DNA from 2 places in the Companilactobacillus paralimentarius genome. Region 2 is predicted to be linked to the other one. Evidence: riboswitches for the same ligand, from Rfam matches in the RefSeq annotation. Region 2 holds a riboswitch; the other holds the start of a gene.
The links. Region 2 has a riboswitch for tetrahydrofolate ahead of ACI6PB_RS09930 (folate family ECF transporter S component). Riboswitches for the same ligand answer to the same signal wherever they lie in the genome.
Positions count from the first base shown of each region.

Region 1 (3,206 bases), 860 kb from region 2:
ATTGAATTCTTCAAATTGCTGTCTAACAAATCCTCGATAATCGGTTTGATAGTCTCGTTTCCAAATATATACTGGTGCATCATTTTTTGCTGCTTGGGTTTTAATAACGTTCAATGCATCTTCAGAAACATTTCCAACAATTAACGGTGTATTTTTTTTAATGATACCAGCCTTTTGATAAGCTATTTTTTCAATTGTATCCCCTAAAAAGGCAGTATGATCTAATCCAATCGTTGTAATAGCAGTCAACTCTGGTTCAATGACATTAGTACTATCTAGCAGGCCACCCATGCCCACTTCAATAATTGCTATGTCTACTCGTCCTTTAAAATAAGAAAAGGCTAACCCAGTGAGAATTTCAAATTCAGTTATACTGTAAAATTCTTTTTGTCTATCCATTTGCTCAACTAATGGTTTAATCTGATTTCCCAGTTTAACCAAGTTAAAACTATCAATTTCTTGTCCATTGATTTCCACTTGTTCAGCAAAATCTTTAATGAATGGCGAATTAAAAGTACCAATTTTCAAACCATTGGTACGCAACAGATTAGCCAAATAGCGTGTCGTTGATCCTTTTCCATTAGTTCCTGCAACATGGATTGTCGGATAAGTTCGTTCAGGATTACCGAGCAAACGTAATAATTCAGTAATACGTTCTAATCCAGGACAACTGCCAAAGTAACCTCGTGAAATAATCCACTGAATAACCTCTGAACCTGTCTTAAACATTTTTATCCTTTCGCCATGTAACGACTAGCAAGCATTTTTAGTGGTAGTGCCTTACCAAAGAACATAATTGAACCTGTTTGAATAAAGAGCATGGCAACTGCTTTAATAATTCTAGGAACCCAAAGCCCCATGTTAAAGAATGGCACATGATACATGATTGATAACCATAATGGTGTTAAAAACAAACTAATAATAAGGGTATTTAGTAAAACACAGATGAAAGTATTTTTTAAAGTAATTTCTTTTTTGTAGAAGAATAATCCATATAAAACACCTGAAATAAGCGCATTTAACGTAAAGCCAATAAAGAATCCAGCTTTACCAAATAATGTTGTCCCGACAACATCAGCTACTACCGATGAAATTCCCGCCCAAAGCGGACCAAAGAACATTCCTAAAATGGCTTGTGGTATGAATTCAAATGAAATACGTAGGAATTGCGTTTGTATACTTAAAAAATTAGTTAAAACAATCATCATTGCTACTAAAAGACCCATTGTGGTAATCGAATAAATACTGTTTTTCTTGTTCATTTTGAGCATCTCCTCTTAGAGCTGCTACATATCATTATGCAGCGAATGCGAGAATAAAACCGCGAATTTACTTCTTCGTTCAAAAGCACATTCCGTCTTTTTGACACTTAACGCTTTATCCTCTACTCTGTTATCTTTTTATTTTTAAATTGTGGTATTACTATTATTTTCCTCCCCACTTATTTAACTTTTTAAATATAACGTCTAATAGCGAACAATGTCAATAGATTTTGTGTATATAGTTCGTATAACACGTATTAATAAATATTAAAAAAATCGATACAAAAATTCTAATTTAAGAATTCTCGTATCGATTATTATTAAACTTTAACTTGTTAATTCTTCAACAAATACTTTTAAACTAAATGACACAGTAACGCTCTAATCCAACCTACGATATTTATACTTATTAGTATAGGCTACTTTCTTATCCTTACTTAAAACAATATCGCCAAAACCCGGATGATGAATAGCATCTGGCAGTGTTTGTAATTCCATTGCTAAACAACTGTAATCGTATTTTGCGGCTTTTTGAGCATCTTCAGGATTAGCGGTAAAAATAACCATACCATTACGATCTGTATACAAATCAACAGCACGTTTATCAGATTTGATTGTAGCAGCATGGCCATCAACGACAAAAGTGTCATCATATTCATGCTTATCTAATAAGGATAGTTGATCTAATCCCTTACCAATTGTCTTAAACTTTTTGAAATCATAAGGTCCTTCAGTTGGTAAATATTGTCCTGTAGGAATCTTCCCATCATCGACTTCCAAAAGTTTTTCAGAATTTATTTGTAACTGCTGCTGACTAATATTTTCGTCATCAACATCAAAATAAACATGACATGTCGGATTGAATAAAGTATCGTGATCAGTATTTGCACCGTAAGTGACATAAACTTCATCGTTATCGGTTAACATATAGATAACATTAACTTCAAGCTTTCCAGGAAAGCCATCCTCACCCCTTACGGTATGGCTGAACATTACGGCTTTATTAGAAATTTGTCGACTGGAGAAGTTTTGGTATTGAAGTCCATGACTACCACCATGTAAAAAGTTTTCACCTTCATTTTGTTCCATTTGGTAACTTTCATCATTAATTTTAAAAGTAGCATCCTTAATTCTTCCAGCTACACGTCCAATTGTTTTACCAACCTGATAAGGTGTTTTAATGTAATCTTCTAAATTATCAAAATGCTCAATCAATGAATGCTTTTTACCATCCTCAACAACTTCAAAATTTTGCCAAGTCGCCGCATAACTTATAATACTAATACTTGTTTGATTTTTATTAGTGATTTTATAGAGGTACACCGGTTCAGAATCAATTTCCCCAAAAATTGTTTTTGAAATGCCCATTTTTTTACCCCTCTTTGCTAATTCATTGCCTTCTTAATATTTGCTAGTGTTACTTGTGATGTATCAGTGAAGTTAATATCGGCCTCATTTAAGATTTCTGGATCACCAATACCAACAGACGTTTCATGAGCACCGTTAACTGATTTGATACCTGAAACGGCATCTTCAAGTCCGATACATTCCTCAGGTCTCAAATTTAATACTTCAGCACCACGAACATAAATCTCTGGATCTGGTTTCCCATTTTTCAAAGTACTTGGATCGACTCTGGCATCAAAGTATTTTTCCAAGTCTAAAGCTTCCAATACTTTTGGTGAATTTTTAGAAGATGAGGCTAAAGAAATCAAATAATTATTTGCACTCAAATCTTCAATAAATTCTTTCATACCAGGAAGAATATCTTTATCAGTAAGTCCCTTTAAAAGGCTTAAGTAGTTGTCATTCTTTTCAGTAGCATACTTAACTTTTTCATCTTCTGTGTAATCGTTTTCTTTGCCACCAGACTTTAAAATCAAGTTAAGTGAATCCATTCTACCAACACCCTTTAGTTGGTTAGCCAAATCCTCAGTCCATGTG
Region 1 is NZ_OY724131.1:1,174,339-1,177,544, reverse strand. Features, by position in the region: gene ACI6PB_RS05625 (bifunctional folylpolyglutamate synthase/dihydrofolate synthase) at 1-729, opposite strand, end outside; gene ACI6PB_RS05620 (folate family ECF transporter S component) at 732-1,271, opposite strand; THF riboswitch at 1,300-1,394, opposite strand; gene ACI6PB_RS05615 (aldose epimerase family protein) at 1,644-2,630, opposite strand; gene pgmB (beta-phosphoglucomutase) at 2,648-3,206, opposite strand, start outside.
Region 1: another riboswitch for tetrahydrofolate. It lies ahead of ACI6PB_RS05620 (folate family ECF transporter S component); the one in region 2 lies ahead of ACI6PB_RS09930 (folate family ECF transporter S component).

Region 2 (3,206 bases):
GTGTTCCGCCTGAGTTAAACGCAAGTAGGTCGGGATAAAGTTATCAATATCCTTAACAGGTTTGGTTGTCTCTGCAATTTTAGCCAATTTACCAGCAGCCGGCAATGAATTTTCACTCATAATTATTGTTGCTTCAGGAAATTGTTTTTGGATTAATTCTTGTAACCTAGGCGTAGCGTTAATAAACTCTAATTCATTAGGTTCATATTGTTTTAATGTTTCAAATAGATTGGCCATTGAAGTGTGATGATCTGCAATAACAGTTAATAATCTGCCATCACGATTTGTTACATAAACACCAGCAAAAGCATTATCATTTCTGGCATCCATTAGAGGAACTAAAAGATGCTTTTTGTCACCATTTGCAGCCAAGAGTTTCAAACTAGAAACTCCCACTAATTTTTTGTTCAAAGTGTCAGCTAATGTCTTAGCTACTGTCACAGCAATTCTTACACCTGTGTAAGAACCTGGACCTTTGGCAACAGCAATTAGATCAATATCATTTACTGTAAGTCCTGCTTCTTGCAAACCATCTTGAATATCAGGTAGCAAAGAAACACTATGTGTCTTCTTTTCAGTTGACTCTATATGCGCCAAAACCTTGCCATCCACTACTACGGCAACAGATAACGGTTTATTCGATGTGTCAAACGCTAATATTTTCATAATTATCCCTCATTCTTAATAGAATTATTTTAACACATAATTTTAAACAAAAAAAAATCGACCTATCGGCCGATTCTATTAAATTTTGAATTATCTATCCATCTTAATACGATGAAGAGAAGTCCAGTTTGATAAACCAGACTAAATGCCTCTTTCGCAAGTCTCGGTATTAACAATGTAACATAAGGTATATTAGTCATCATGTGAATCCACAAAGTATTAAGCCCTGTATTTACAATCACTGTAATTAACAAAACTGTAATAAATGTTCTCAGGATCGTAACCTTATGATTGTACAACATATATCCATAAATCACTCCAGATACTAGGGCGGTTAAAGTAAAACCCCAAAAGAAACTGCCTCCCGTCGCCATAATTGTATGACTGATAATATCTGCTAGAACATTGGCAATTCCAGCCTTCACAGGACCAAAGTAATATCCCAATAATCCAACGGCAATGAAGCTAAAGCCTACCTGTAACATGTTGCTACCAATCGACAACTTTGACAATACCATTTGCAATGCTATTAGCAAAGCCATCCACGTAATTCCTTGAACACTAACGACTTTCGTTCTACTGTTCATAATCGACATCTCCCAACGGAGCTGCCACAGAATATAAAAGAGACATATATAAAGTGGCGAATGCGGAAACAAGATCGCGAGAAAACTCTCTTCGTCCGATGTTCACATTCCGTTCCATCAGCACTTAACGCCTTGAATCCTACCCCAAATATTTTTGAATACTTAAATATGGTAGCACAATAAAATAACTATACAAGTAATTGGTTTTGGGATAAGGTTTTGCTAAGGATGTCGCCCTCCGCAACAAGCACTATTGCTCTGGAACGCTGTGGACGCTGATTTGAGCCAATTGAAGTTCACAATTGTCTCAAATACAAGTCTTATACTAAGCGACAAATCGCTAAGTATAATTTCACGGCTGAGACCAATAGCACTTGTTACTCCGGGCTGAATAGTAATTCTATTTTGTATTTTTCTTTCTAAATTTTTAGGCAAAAATAAACAGTATCTATTCAAAATTCCACACGACTGTAAAATTCTAAATAGATACTGTTTTTAATTAACGGAACTATATAATAAAAATCATTTTCTCGTCGATATTAAAATCCGCAAAATAAAAAATCAGAACACTATCTAATCCTTGTGGAGGATGGCATCAAATGCTAACTAAACTAAAGAACCACTATCCCTATTTATCTTCCCATCCCAATTGAGCAATAACATTCAATGTATCGCCATTCTTTATCCAATGAGTTGATGTGTGGTTTTCCGAATCTACCTTAGCAAATGACAATGGTTCACTTTCCAAATTAAGTTCTTTTTCATACTTAATGTCCATACTCTTCAAATGATGACTGGCAATATAATCCGTATCTAATGTATCTACCATCCAGTCAAAATAGTAAGAGTTATTAACATGTTTATTAACATCGATATTGTAGTAACCGATATGTTGTGGTTGTTTGAAATCATAATCTTCGGGTACACGTAAACGAGCAAATCTCTGAATTCGATTAACCTCTTCAGCCCCAAATTTATTTTCCAAACGATCTGCAGCACTGACGATTTTACGCTCCTTAATATCAATCAAAACAAAAGCACTTTGGGCTTTGACCATAACATTACCGTCCATATCTTCAACCCAGAAATCACGATAGAAAAAGTACTTATTATAACTTGTTGCTTGTGTAGTAACTTTTAATTTTTGTCCTAAATGTGGCATTTGATTGATATCCATATGATATTGAACAACTACCCATCCTAAGCCATTGTTCATAACCATCTCTGTACTATCAGCATCAGCTTGGTGTAATTGTTTTTCGGAAGTTAGTAGCATAATGTCAATCAAGGCTGATAAACGGATATCACCTGTAAAATTGACAAAATAATATGGTACTTCTACTTCCATTGAATATGTTTCTCTGTCTGTCACTATTCTTCCTCTCCAATTCCATGATAAAGGTTATACACCGTTTGTTTCTTCAAACCATTGTCAGCGGCTACTTCTTTGATAGCCTTATTAGGTTTCTTACCGTGGTCTATCAAGTTATCCACTGCCGCCACTAAATCAGCGTCTGAACTAGTTTCCATTTGATCAGCCGGTTTTCCTGCAATTATTAAAACATACTCACCCTTAGGATCATTTTCTTCATAATATTGGGCGACATCTTGTAAACTACCACGTAAAAAAGCTTCGTGAATCTTAGTCAATTCACGAGCCAAAGTTATCTGTCGCTCTGGACCAAACTTGGCAATTAAATCTTGAATCGTCTTCTTCACTCGATATGGCGATTCATAAACAATTGTTGTTTCATTACGATTAGCCAAATCCACTAAAGCTTCTGTTCTTTCTTTTCCCTTACGAGGTAAAAAGCCAAAGAAATAAAATGGCTGTGGTTCTATACCAGAAGCTATTAGAGCCGTTATTGAAGCCGTAGCACCTGGTAGTGGGACTACTGGAATTTCTTCCTTAATAGCAGCTTTAACTAGCTCTTTACCCGGATCACTGATCGA
Region 2 is NZ_OY724131.1:2,031,396-2,034,601, forward strand. Features, by position in the region: gene tsaB (tRNA (adenosine(37)-N6)-threonylcarbamoyltransferase complex dimerization subunit type 1 TsaB) at 1-666, opposite strand, end outside; gene ACI6PB_RS09930 (folate family ECF transporter S component) at 729-1,253, opposite strand; THF riboswitch at 1,306-1,402, opposite strand; gene ACI6PB_RS09935 (acyl-[acyl-carrier-protein] thioesterase) at 1,882-2,625, opposite strand; gene rsmI (16S rRNA (cytidine(1402)-2'-O)-methyltransferase) at 2,625-3,206, opposite strand, start outside.